DNA from 4 places in the Actinoplanes sp. NPDC051861 genome. Region 4 is predicted to be linked to each of the others. Evidence: riboswitches for the same ligand, from Rfam matches in the RefSeq annotation. Region 4 holds a riboswitch; each other region holds the start of a gene.
The links. Region 4 has a riboswitch for cyclic di-AMP ahead of AB0M02_RS42615 (hypothetical protein). Riboswitches for the same ligand answer to the same signal wherever they lie in the genome.
Positions count from the first base shown of each region.

Region 1 (3,201 bases), on a different contig from region 4:
CGTCCAGGCGCGGGGTGTGTGTGCCGAGGAACATCGGCCCAACCCCCCTTGCCGCGGCACCGGCTCCTTCGCGGGGAAGTCGGTCCGCCTGTCAACTCGGGCCGGCAGGCTTCGGTTGAGTTCCTCGGTCCTGCCACTGCGCACCACTTTACTCCACTTCCCTCCACCTGCAACCCGAAAGCGTCGGCTCGCGAGCCGTTTTCGCGGACGAAACCCCAGTTCACAGGCGGTGGAGCGGAATGGAGCCGCAGACCATGATCGACCTGGTCCGGTTTCCGACATCGGGCACACCAGGTGGGAAAACTCCCCCATTTCCGACCCTCCCACGCCCCCGACCCCCCTCCGACCCCCCGCCGTGGAGGAAAGTGGAGCACCCCGGTGGAGGAAAGTGGTGCCCTCCGGTGGACGAAAGCGGCTGCCCGCCGGGGAGGAAATCAGGGGTCCGGGAGAGAAATCAGGGTCCGGGAGAGAAGGCGGCCGGCCAAAGTGGCACACGCCACCCGCGGCAGTAGACAGTCCAACCAGGATCGCGTGTGGAGTTCGGGTGCGGAGCGGGGAGGAAGTTCACACGCAAGGAACGCGTGTGGAGTTCGGGTGCGGAGCGGGGGCGAAGTCCACACATCGCGGGGTGAGGGTGAGCCGGCGGGTCTGCCCGGCGGGCGCGGCAGGGGGCGGGACCGGTGATGGGCTCGCGGTGTGGGGGCGGTACGCGTAGTCGCTTCTGCCGGCCGTCGTGCACGTAGCGTAGAAAGAATTAGAGGGTGACCCACCGCGTGCCGGACGTGAAAAACGCCTGTGGGGCGTGACCCGAACCGGAATCACACCCCACAGGCGTATGCCTTACTTATTAAGGCTGTTGCGATGCCACCACACCGCGCACCTTACTTACTGCGGTCCACTACGCGACGAGGCGGCGGACCACGTAGTTCTTGCTCCAGATCTTGTGCTTGCCGACCCGGGCACCGCTGTGCGGCGAGTCGTAGATGTAGCCGTTGCCCGCGTAGATGCCGGCGTGGTAGCCGTAGGACCCGTTGCGGAAGACGATCAGGTCGCCGACCTTCTTGTTGCTCTTGGCGACCGCCTTGCCCTTGCTCTGCTGCGAGTTCGCCTTGTGCGGCAGGGACTTGCCCGCCGCCTTCTTGTAGACGTACTTGGTGAAGCCGGAGCAGTCGAAGCGCTTGGGGCCCGCCGCACCGTACTTGTACAGCGCGCCCTTGTGCTTCTTGGCCTCGGCGAGGATCTTCGCGCCGCTGGCCTTGACGTTCACCTTGGTCTTGCTGGTGATCACCTGGTTGAAGCCGGAGCCGGTGAAGACGGTCCGGGTCCACGTGTTGACCAGCGGCTTGGCGGTCAGGGTGACCGTACCGTTCGCGTTCCGGACGGTGTCGGTGTCCCAGGTCCGCCAGGCGCCGTTGCTCCAGCCCTGGAGGCGGACCGTGCCCTTGGCGATCTGGCCGGTCCGCGGGTCGATGACCTTCGCGGTGACCTTGAGGGTGGAGCCCCACTTCAGGCTCCGGGTGCTGACCGTATTGGACAGCTTGGGCGTGACCTTCACGGCAGCGGCTTCAGTGGTGACAGCGGCGACCGGGGTGGTGCCGGCGGCTGCGGCGGCCGTGGCCGTCATCAGCTGTCCGGCGCAGAGGCAGAGGCCCAGGGAGAGTGCGACAGTGCCGGTGCCGACAGACATGCTGCGGCGGCCCCGGCGCGAACTGTGTTCGCCCACGGTAGAGAGATCCCTCCGGCACGCCTGCGAGGTTAGCTGTCGGGTTCGGGCGGGAAGGTTGCCCGGCCGCCGGAGCGGCTTCACCCCAAGGTCACCCCTGGTGCGCCACGCGAGATGCCGTGGCGCGGGACGGACCGCGAATGGGTCCCCCGTCCCCGCCCCCGAATGCCTTGTCTTTCTTGCGAAACACTGTGTGGTCGCACCGTCCGGAACGGGGCAGGGCTCGGCGTGAACCGGTCCGGTGCGACCGGCGAGCGGATTGCCGCCGGCTCAACCTTGGTACCTGAACGCGGCCTAGATCGTCAGCGTGCTCGGGATCACGCTAAGTAGTTGGCACGCTGGGCGCTGTCCAGTTTGTTACCTCCACGAGACAAATGCCGTGACCAGGCGCTACCGAGCAACTACGCAACGTCCAAGGTTACGGGTGAACCAGAACACATAAATAACTCGCCGTCGCGTCCGAAGTGGCCGGAGCGGGGAAAACACGCTACGCACGTGATCTTGATGGTCTGGCAACGCGACGTAACCTTTGCGTCCGGTACCCTCGCTGGCGTGACGGACGGGAAGATGCCACTCATCGCCAAGGTCGCGACCTCGGTGTCCAAGACCGCGGCAGCGCTCTCCAGGGCCGCCGGGCGCGGCGACGGCTCGGTGATCGGCGGCTGGATCGGCCTCAAGATCGACCCTGACCTGCTGGCGCACCTCTCGTCCGGCCGGGCCGTGGCGCTGGTCTCCGGCACCAACGGCAAGACCACCACCACCCGGCTCACCGCGGCCGCGGTCGGCTACCTCGGACGGGTCGCGACCAACTCCTTCGGTGCGAACATGCCGACCGGGCACACCTCGGCCCTGGCGAAAGAGGGTCACACCCCGTTCGCGGTCCTGGAGGTGGACGAGCACTACCTGGCCCAGGTGATCGACTCCACCAACCCGCGCGTGGTGGCGCTGCTCAACCTCTCCCGCGACCAGCTCGACCGGGCGAAGGAGGTGGCGATGATGGCGCAGCTGTGGAAGGTCGCGCTCGCCGGCCACCCCGACATCCGGGTGGTCGCCAACGCCGACGACCCGATGGTGGTCTGGGCCGCGAGCGCCGCTCAGCAGGTCACCTGGTTCAGCGCCGGCCAGCGCTGGCTGGACGACTCGTTCGTCTGCCCGGAGAGCGGGCACGCGATCGAGCGGGCCAACGGCGACTGGTGGTGCACCGGCTGCCCGCTGCGCCGCCCCCGGCCGCACTGGACGGTCGAGGACGAGGGCGTGATCGATCCGCGCGGCGACTGGCACCTGGTGAAGCTCCAGCTGCCCGGCCGGGTCAACATCGGCAACGCGGCGACCGCGCTCGCCGTCGCCGCCGAGTTCGGGGTTCGCCCGATCGAGGCACTTCCGCGCCTCTCCCAGGTGACATCCATCGCAGGGCGTTACGCCCAGGTGGACCGCGACGGCCGCAACATCCGGCTGCTTCTCGCCAAGAACCCGGCCAG
Region 1 covers NZ_JBFAYE010000004.1:448,163-451,363, forward strand. The annotation lists gene mraZ (division/cell wall cluster transcriptional repressor MraZ) at 1-34, opposite strand, end outside; gene AB0M02_RS16255 (NlpC/P60 family protein) at 899-1,687, opposite strand; cyclic di-AMP (ydaO/yuaA leader) riboswitch at 1,730-1,909, opposite strand; gene AB0M02_RS16260 (MurT ligase domain-containing protein) at 2,291-3,201, shown strand, end outside.
Region 1: linked by a shared signal. The riboswitch ahead of AB0M02_RS16255 (NlpC/P60 family protein) and the one ahead of AB0M02_RS42615 (hypothetical protein) in region 4 are both predicted to bind cyclic di-AMP.

Region 2 (3,201 bases), on a different contig from region 4:
GGCGAGGGTGCGGGGCAATCATTTCGCGCGGGCCGGGTTCGACATGGCTGCCTGGGCGATGTGGTCCTCGGACAACAGCTTGCCGCTCGCGTCGGCGCTCGGCGGGACCCGGTCGCGCGTGGCGGCGGGGGTCTCGCTCGGGATCGAGCCGGCGATCGACGATTTGCTGGAGCAGGTGGACGCTCGGGTCAGCGAGGGGTACAAACGGGTCAAACTCAAGATCGCCCCGGGTTGGGACGTCGAGCCGGTCCGTGCCGTTCGGGCCGCCTTCCCCGCCGTGACGCTGCACGTGGACGCCAACGGCATCTACGACATTTCGGAAAAATCGGTCTTTGGGGTGCTTGATCGGCTTGGGCTGACGATGATCGAGCAGCCGTTCGCTCCCCGAGAGCTGGTGGCCCACGCGACCCTGCAGGCTCGCCTGGAAACCCCGCTCTGCCTGGACGAGTCGATCGAGGACATCGGCGATCTGCGGACGGCGCTGCACCTCGGGGCCGGCCGCGTCATCAACATCAAGGTGTCCCGGATGGGCGGCCTCACCCACGCGGTCCGCGCCCACGATCTCGCCCGCGACGCGGGTGTGCCTGTCTGGTGCGGGGGCATGCACGAGTTCGGCGTCGGCCGCGCGGCGAACGTCGCGCTGAGCTCCCTCCCCGGCTTCACGCTGCCCTCCGACGTGTCCGGTTCTGACAAGTACTACGCCCGCGACATCACGACCCGTCCGATCGTCTGCACCGACGGCTTCGTCGCGGTCCCGACGACTGCCGGCCTCGGCTGGGAGCCCGATGTGGACTTCCTGTCCGAACACGTCACCGATCAGGTATCCATCGTCACCTGATCCGCCTTTTTCCGGCCGTCCGTTCATCCCCTCCCAGGTCACGCCTTCCGTGACGACACCCGGTTGACCCCTTTTCCGGAATGCCCGCCATTCCAGGGCGCGAACAAGATCAAATCGGGCAAATACCGTGAAGAACGTCACTATCACGGGTGTAAAACTTGGCTTTCCGCGCCGTGACGTGGTTACCGTCGGCCGGTCCCGCGTTGGCGGGCACTGTGGACGGTCCGCCGAGTCCTGCCGCCGTCCACAGACTCGAATCTCAGGCAGGAGCGGGGGACCCAGGTAATCCGGCGCGTCACGCGAACGCGCCTCGGGGTGAAGCCGCAGAGCATTTTCGACCTGGCCCTCGCCACGGTCGAGGAGCTCCTGAAGACGGCCGGGCCACTCTGTCCGAACCCGACAGCTCACCTCGTAGGCGTGGAGGATCTCCCATGTCTCGATTCGGTAGACGAACGCGCCTTGCCCTCGGTCTGGTGACCGCGGGTGTGACCGGAGCCGGCATCCTGCTCGGCCCCGCCACCCCGGCGTCAGCGGCCCGGCAGGTCAACTGGGACGTGCTCGCCAAGTGCGAGTCCGGCGGCAGATGGCACATCAACACCGGAAACGGGTACTACGGCGGCCTGCAGTTCAGCCGCGGCACGTGGAAGGCGAACGGCGGCGGCAAATACGCGCCGACCGCCGACCGGGCCACCAAGGGCGAGCAGATCAAAATCGCCGAGAAACTGTACGCGAAGCGCGGCCTCAAACCATGGCCCGTGTGCGGCAGGAAGGCCGGGGTCTACAAGAAGGCCACCAAGGCCAAGAAGAAGGTCGCCGTCAAAGCGGTCGGCGGAAAGACCTACGTGATCCGGTCGGGTGACACACTCGCCTCGATCGCCCGGAAGTTCAAGGTCGCGGGCGGCTGGCGCACCCTCTACCGGCTGAACAAGTCCACCCTCGACAGCCCCAGCCTGATCTTCCCGGGTCAGCGCATCCGCCTGCGCTGACCGCACCACCCGATCGCCGGCGCTCCCACCGGCCCGCACTCAGGCCGGTTCGCGGCGCTGGGCACCGGTCTGAGCGCCGGCCGGTTCGACCGCACGACGACGCCGGCCTCCGGAATGGATGCCGGGGTCACGACGCCATGCCCGCCGATGACGCCGGGCATGGCGTCACCAGCAGAGCGCTCCCTGGCACGCGCCGCCCGGCACCCAGCGGGCGGTATTCGACACGCAGCGGGCGGCGCGCGGCACTCAGCGGGCGGTATTCGACACGCAGCGGGCGGCGCGCGGCACTCAGCGGGCGGCACCCAGCGGGCGGCGGGCGGCGCGGGGTTCGGTTACAGGTATCCCGTGAGGTAGGTGAGTGACGCAGCCAGATCGGCGCTCTCGCCGTGTGGGCGGTGCAGCTCGTCGGCGTAGATGGCGATGTCGGCCAGGACCCACCACAGCCGGAAGAAGGCCAGACCGTCGCCGGAGATCTCGCGGCCGGTAAGTGACGTGTAGTGGCCGAGGACGGCGTCGTCGTCGCCGGCCGGCTGGAGGCCGAGCATCGACGCGAAGCCGCCGGTGAGCATCCAGAGGTCGCGTTCGGGTGGTGCGATCCGGGCGGTGTCCCAGTCGATCAGCAGCGGGCCGCCGGCGGTGCGCAGAAGGTTCCCGGGGTGGGGCTCGCCGTGCGTGAGGACCCAGTCGCCCCGGTCGCGAACGTGCGCCGCGAGCGTGTCGAATTCGGCCAGCCACCCGTGGATCCGGTCGGCGTGGCCGGCCAGGACACGCCGCGCGGGCTCGGCGTAGGGACCGGTGCTCCACACCTCACCCGTGTCCCGCAGAACTTCGTTGAGGCGGTCCCGCCCGGGGAGCCGCAGGTCCAGGTGCGGCGCCGGTGCGGTGGTGACGCCGTGCAGGGCGGCGAGCAGCTCGATGGTCCGGTGCCGATCGTCGGGCGCGTGCGGGACGAAATCGCCGGCGGTGCCTTCGGTGAAGGGAAAGACGCTTATTGCGTACGTTGGAAAGAGCCGCCGCAGAATCTCCCCGCCGGACCCGCGCACGGGGGCGAGGACGAAGTCGAGCCCGGATTCGCGCAGCGTGACCGCCGTCAGCAGGGAGCGGCGCAGATCGTCGAGGGAACCGGGACTGTCCGCCTTGACGAACCACCTCGCACCGCCGCTGTCGCGCACCGACCAGCAGTGACTGCCCGCGCCGACCGGCAGGAAGTCGACGCTCGTGGCCTCGATGTCCCAGCCGGCGCGCAGCGTCGCGATCAGATCGGATTCGGTCAGGTCGGGAGGCGGTTCACGCATGCTCGTGAAGCCAGTCGAGTGCCGGTACGGCCTGGCCCGCCAGCACCGAGACGTGGCCCTCGCCCGGGATGATCCGCAGCTC
Region 2 covers NZ_JBFAYE010000010.1:135,560-138,760, forward strand. The annotation lists gene menC (o-succinylbenzoate synthase) at 1-838, shown strand, start outside; cyclic di-AMP (ydaO/yuaA leader) riboswitch at 1,082-1,266, shown strand; gene AB0M02_RS25605 (transglycosylase family protein) at 1,312-1,824, shown strand; gene AB0M02_RS25610 (aminoglycoside phosphotransferase family protein) at 2,157-3,119, opposite strand; gene AB0M02_RS25615 (alpha/beta hydrolase) at 3,112-3,201, opposite strand, start outside.
Region 2: linked by a shared signal. The riboswitch ahead of AB0M02_RS25605 (transglycosylase family protein) and the one ahead of AB0M02_RS42615 (hypothetical protein) in region 4 are both predicted to bind cyclic di-AMP.

Region 3 (3,201 bases), on a different contig from region 4:
GGTGCCGGTATGGCTTCGGGAACGGCGCGCGGGAGTGGGCCGGCCCGCAGAGCGGTCCCGGGCCGAGGTGACGGCCGCGGCGATCGCGCTGGCGGATCGCGAGGGGTTGGCCGCGGTCTCGATGCGGCGTGTCGCCGCTGAGCTGGGCACCGGAGCCGCGTCGCTCTATCGCTACGTCGACAGCCGCGACGACCTGCTCGACCTGATGATCGACGAGGTGGCCGCCGGGTATCAGCTGCCGCCGCCGGGTGGTCCGTGGCTGCCGGGGCTGCTGGAGGTGTGCCGGCAGGCACGCGAGCTGATGCTGCGGCACGGCTGGCTGCCGGAACTGGTGCTCACCCGCTCGGCACTCGGCCCGCACGGCACCGACCTGCTGGAACACGTGCTCGCGGTTCTCGCCGAACATCCGGCGAGCGTGGGGCGCAAGCTGGAGACGTACGCCGTGATGACCACGCTCACCGCCGCGCTCGCCCTGAACGAGCTCAACGGTGGCTCCGCTGCTCGTCAGAGGCAGGGCGCCTACCTGGCCCACGTGATCGCGGCGGGGCGGCACGCCCACCTGACGGCGGCGCTGAGCCGCGGTTCGCTCGTGCCGGCACCGAGCTTCGAGGACACCGTGTCGCGTGTCCTGGCCGGCCTGCTGGGCGAGTGATGAACGGGCGGCGGCACGACGCCGCCGCCCGAACGAGAGCGAAACCCGTCAGACGGCCAGGCGCTGACCGGCGTACAGCAGATGCGGGCTCTTCAGAACACCGTCATTGGCCTGGTAAAGAGCACGCCACCCACCCGACACCCCATAACGAGCCGCGATGCTCGCCAACGTGTCCCCGGGCCGGACCACATGGGTACGCGCAGACGCCGTGGTGCTGGTCGCCGCAGCCCGCGCCGGCTGGCTCTGCGGCTTGTACGCGTTACGCCGCCCACAATGCGGCCACGCACCGAGCCCTTGGCGCCGCAGCACCCGCTCGGCGATGGAGATCTGTTCGGCCTTACTGGCCAGGTTGGCGGTTCTCGCGTACTTCGTGCCGCCGTAGGAGCGCCACGTCCCGCGGCTGAACTGCAGGCCGCCGTAGTACCCGTTGCCGGTGTTGATGCTCCAACGTCCACCGGACTCGCATCGTGCGATGGCGTCCCAATTCACGTTGGACGCGGCGGAAGCGGCGGGTGTGGGCCCGACTACGACGAAAGCCAGCCCGACAGCAAACACGCCCAGGGCACGACGAACCCGCTTTTTGATGTGAACCATGACTTTTGTCCTCCACGCCTGCGAGGTCAGCTGTCGGGTTCGGGCAGAGGTGCCCGGCCGCGCGATGCGGCTTCACCCCGAGGCGCCGTAGCGCCGAGGAACTCTTGGGTCCCCCGCTCCATGCCTTTGTGTCTTGATCCGTGGTCGGCGGCAGGACTCGGCGTTCCGGCCACGGAATCCGCGATTGCGGACTGCCGACGGTAGCCACCACCCGACCAGGCTGGCCATGCCTGCAAGCGGGGCCGGTGACCTTGTTCACCCAAATTAGCCGCTTTGATCTTCTTTTGTGTGACTTAATCAGCAGATTTCTTGCGGCGCGTCGCGGCGGTGCGAATTTTTCAGCGACAGTGCACAATCGGCACCCATGAGCGATCCAGCACGCGAGTTCGACGTGATCGTCTACGGTGCCACCGGCTTCGTGGGTGTCCTGACGGCACGGCACCTGGCCACGAACGCACCGGCCGGCACCCGGATCGCACTCGCCGGACGCTCACCGGAGAAACTGGAGTCGGTCCGCGCCCGTCTCGGTGTCGAGTGGCCGATCGTCGTCGCGGACGCCACGGACGCGGAGGCGCTGGCCACGATGGCCGGAAGCACGCGCGTCGTCATCACCACCGCGGGTCCCTATGCGAAGTACGGCCGGATCCTGGCCCGTGTCTGCGCCGAAGCGGGCACCGATTATGTGGACCTGACCGGCGAGGTCCTGTTCGCACGCGACAGCATCGACGACAACCACGAGACGGCGAAACGCACCGGCGCGCGGATCGTCCACTCCTGCGGCTTCGACTCCATCCCGTCCGACATCGGAGTTTTCGTCCTGCACGAGCGGGTGCGTGCGGACAACGCGGGCGAACTGACCGACACCACGCTGGTGGTGACACACCTACGCGGTGGTGTGAGCGGCGGCACGATCGACTCGATGCGCTACCAGGTCGACGTCATGAAGAAGGACCGGCGATTGCGGGCGATCGGCGCGAGCGCGTACTCCCTCAGCCCGGACCGCAAAGCGGAGCCGGACCTGGGCCGCCAGCCGGACATGCTCGCCATGCCCGCCTCCGAAGTGGATCCCGGTCTGCGCGGTCATCTCGCGCCGTTCGTGATGGCGTCCTACAACACGCGCGTGGTCCGGCGCAGCAACGCGCTCCTGAACTGGGCGTATGGCCGCCAGTTCCGCTATCGCGAGGTCATGCGCGTCAGCTCACCGATGCGCGCCCGCGTGATCAAAGCTGGCCTGAACAGCCTGTTTGTCGGGCTCGCGGTGCCGCCGTCCCGGTTCGTGCTGGATCGCTTCCTGCCGAAGCCGGGCACCGGCCCGAGCGAGCAGACGCAGCAGAACGGCCACTTCACCATGGACATCTTCACCACCACGACGGACGGCTCGCGCTACACGGCCCGCTTCCGGGCGAAGGGCGATCCAGGGTACGCGGCGACGGCCGTCATGCTCGGCGAATCAGCTCTGGCCCTCGCGCTGGACCGGGACCGGCTGCCGTCGTCCGGCGGCGGCGTGCTGACCCCGGCGACCGGAATCGGCAACGCGCTGGTCGACCGCCTCCGCACGGCCGGGATGGAGATCACCGCAAGCAAGCAATGATCGAGAAGACGTGCCAGTGCTTGGGCCCGCTGTAGGCCATGCCCGGCGCGTCCTCCTCGTCCCAGTACTCGATGTCGAGGCCGTCCACCAGCGATCGTGCCCCGGCGGCGTCGAGGAATGTCATTTCCGGACGGCCGGCCCAGGAGTCGTGGACCCCGAACAGGTTCACGGCCAGCCGGCCGCCGGGGCGCAGCGTCGACCGCAAGAGCGTCCACAGGGCCGAGAAGGACGGGGGGCCGGTGAAGGGCAGGGAGTATCCGGCGTAGACGAGATCGGCCGGCGGTAGATCCTTCACTTTTGCGAACGCTTCCACCCGTACGGTAAGAGCCGCATGAATGCCCCCAACGGTGCGCAACAGGCGCGC
Region 3 covers NZ_JBFAYE010000002.1:89,895-93,095, forward strand. The annotation lists gene AB0M02_RS06990 (TetR/AcrR family transcriptional regulator) at 1-652, shown strand, start outside; gene AB0M02_RS06995 (transglycosylase family protein) at 701-1,246, opposite strand; cyclic di-AMP (ydaO/yuaA leader) riboswitch at 1,247-1,419, opposite strand; gene AB0M02_RS07000 (saccharopine dehydrogenase NADP-binding domain-containing protein) at 1,611-2,837, shown strand; gene AB0M02_RS07005 (class I SAM-dependent methyltransferase) at 2,818-3,201, opposite strand, start outside.
Region 3: linked by a shared signal. The riboswitch ahead of AB0M02_RS06995 (transglycosylase family protein) and the one ahead of AB0M02_RS42615 (hypothetical protein) in region 4 are both predicted to bind cyclic di-AMP.

Region 4 (3,201 bases):
GTGTGGTCGCTGGCACCCGAGTACGAGTGCCACTCGCCGGTGGCGGGGAACCAGATCTGCTTGTACCAGATGACGTAGTAGATGCCGAGGCGGTCGGCGTTACGCACCAGGAACGCGGTCAGGTCGTTGCCGTACCGCATCATGTCGTCGTTGTGCGCCGACGAGAACCCGCTCTTCTGCAGGGACCAGTCACAGGCCCGGCCCTTGGGGTGCTCGAAGGGACCGCCGTTGCGGTGGCACCCGACGAAGCGCTTGAAGCCGGCTTTCCGGACTTCCTTGTACATGTGCAGCGTGCGCTTGGTCACACAGCCGCTGGTGGTCTCGTCCTTCTCCGTGCAGCCCTCGGACGAGAAGCCGCCGCTGGAGTTGCGCGGTGCCGGCGCCGCGGTCTTGGACGTGGCGTCGACGAGGCCCTTGGTGATGGTCTTGTTGATGCCGGTGCCGCCGCCGACCAGGTCGAGCTGGTTCTCAGCGGCCTTCTTCTGCTTCTGCAGGACGGTCAGCTGCTGCTGCTCGTTCTTGAGCTCGGCGTCGAGAGCGGCCTTCTTGTCGCTGATCTCCTTGATCGCCGTGTTCAGCTCGTGCAGCTTCTCGTCGTGGAGCTTGTTGATCTCCTCCAGGGAGATCGCCTTGCTCATGAAGTCGTTCGACGAGTCGGCGTTCAGCAGGAAGCCGATGGCACTCAGGTTGCCGGTCTGATACTGCTGGGCGGCGATCGAGTTCACCTCGGGGACCAGCGCGTCGCGCCGGATCTCCGCGGCCTTGATGTCGGCGGTGAACTTCTGCTGGTTCTTCCGTGATGTGGAGACGGCTGCCTTCGCGTTGACGAAGCGCCTGTTGGTCGCCTCCATCACGGTCGACAGATCGGCGTCGCCCTCCTCCTCGGCGGTCGGCGAATTACCACCCGGCGCCGCGGTGGCCGTTGTGGCCGGGGCCACAAAGAGCGCGGTGGCCACGAGCGGCGCCAGGGCAAGATTCAGCCACCGGCGGGGACTAGCGGTCATCAACAGTTCCTTCCTTGTCACCGCCGACCGAGTTAGCTGACGGGTTCGGGACGGAAGCAATCCCTACCGCAAACTGCGGATACACCCCAGTGACCTGGTTCCCCGGCTCGCCTTTCGACGATTGGGCGGCGGCCTGCCGGCAACTCGGGGGCGGTGCCGTCCTGGCAGGACCGGACTGGAGTTTACCCGAGATATCGCCGAGCATCAGGTCCCGCTGAGCTGCGAAAAGTGTTACGAGGCAACGACTTTCCGTAATCGCGTCACGTGCCGTATCTGGCCAATCGCGGTGCGTACGAGAACTGTCGATCTGTCGATGTAGTGGGTATGGTCGGAGCCGGTTCCCACCCGGGGACCGCCGCCTAATCGCCCTTGCGGCGAGCCGGGGAACCACCTTTTCCTCCGGGGTGAATCCGCGTTTGCGGTAGGGATTTCCTTCGTCCCGAACCCGTCAGCTAACTCGGTCGGCGGCCGACGGAAGGAAATGCCTGTGCAGGATCAGACTGCGCGGCGATTAGCAGCGGTGATGGCGCTGCTCGTCGCCGTGTGCGGGCTGGCCGTCACCACGTCGCCGGCCACCGCGGCCCCCCGTCTCCTCGCCGCGCCGGGCGACTCCGGCGACGACGGCGAGGGTGGTTCCAAGTCCCTCATCGAACAACTCGAGGACGCCTCCAGCGGTTTCATCAAGGCCAAGGCGGCTCTCAAGAAGTCCAAGGAGCAGCAGGCGGCGCTGACCGCCGAGCTCAAGCGTCTCGACTCGCAGATCGGTCCGCAGCAGGACGTCCTGGACGAGATCGCTCAGCAGGCCTACACCTCGGGCCGGCTCGGCGCGATGTCCGCACTCGTCACCGCCAGCTCGGCCGACAGCTTCATGGACCGCGCCGAGACGCTGGCAACCGTGGCGGCGCAGCAGAACGCGGCGATCGCCGATCTGAAGACCACCCGCGAGAAGCAGCAGCGCGCCAAGCTCGCGATCGAGGCCACCATCCGCGACCAGCAGAAGCAGGTCAACGTGATGGCCAAGCGCAAGGCGCAGGCCGAGACCGCGCTGAAGAAGGCGAACCAGGGCCAGGACGCCAGCTCGTCGAGCGACGGCGGCGGCAGCGCCTCGGCCGACCCGGCGCCCAGCGGCTCCGGCAACGGGTGCACCGAGTCGGACCCGACCACGAGTGGCTGCCTCACGCCGCGCACCCTGCACGCGCTGAAGCAGGCGCAGTCGGACGGGTTCACCCGCTTCACGCGTTGCTTCCGCGAGCAGAACAGCGGTGAGCATCCGAAGGGCCGCGCCTGTGACTTCTCGGCCGAGAAGGGCACGTTCGGCGGTGACGCCACCGGCGCGGACAAGACGTACGGCAACAACCTGGCGAACTACTTCATCAACAACGCCGACGAGCTGAGCGTGCTCTACGTCATCTGGTATCGGCGGATCTGGCTGCCGAGCAGTGGCTGGAAGTCGTACAGCGGGGCGGGTGGCGATCCGTCCAGCGACCACACCAACCACGTGCATCTCTCGGTCGACTGACGCGGCGGGGGTGCGGGGCCTACTTACGCATGTAGGCCTCGTACTCCCGCATCACCTCGTCGGTGGGCCCGTCCGCCCGGATCAGCCCGGACTCCAGCCAGATGGCCCGGTCGCAGGTGTCGCGGATCGACTGCTCGCTGTGGCTGACCAGGAACACCGTGCCCGCCTCGGCGCGCAGCTCGCGCACCCGCGCCTCGCTGCGGCGGCGGAACTTGGCGTCTCCGGTGGCCAGGGCCTCGTCGATGAGCAGGACGTCGTGCTGCTTGGCGGCGGCGATGGAGAAGCGGAGCCGGGCGGCCATGCCGGACGAGTACGTCCGCATCGGCAGCGAGGAGAAGTCGCCCCGCTCGTTGATGCCGGAGAAGTCGATGATCCCGTCCTTCTTCTCCTTGACCTCCTGCGGCGACATGCCCATCGCCAGGCAGCCCAGCTCGACGTTGCGCTCGCCGGGCAGCTCGTTCATCAGGGCGGCGTTCACGCCGAGCAGGGACGGCTGGCCGGAGGCGTAGATCTTGCCCTTGGCCACCGGCAGCAGGCCGGCGACGGCGCGCAGCAGCGTCGACTTCCCGGAGCCGTTGCTGCCGATCAGGCCGATCGCCTCACCCCGGTACGCCACGAAGCTCACGCCCTTGACCGCGTGCACCTCACGGACGTTGGCCGCCTTGGTGCCGGTCACCA
Region 4 covers NZ_JBFAYE010000029.1:58,441-61,641, forward strand. The annotation lists gene AB0M02_RS42610 (hypothetical protein) at 1-1,004, opposite strand, end outside; cyclic di-AMP (ydaO/yuaA leader) riboswitch at 1,009-1,142, opposite strand; cyclic di-AMP (ydaO/yuaA leader) riboswitch at 1,351-1,487, shown strand; gene AB0M02_RS42615 (hypothetical protein) at 1,486-2,523, shown strand; gene AB0M02_RS42620 (ABC transporter ATP-binding protein) at 2,543-3,201, opposite strand, start outside.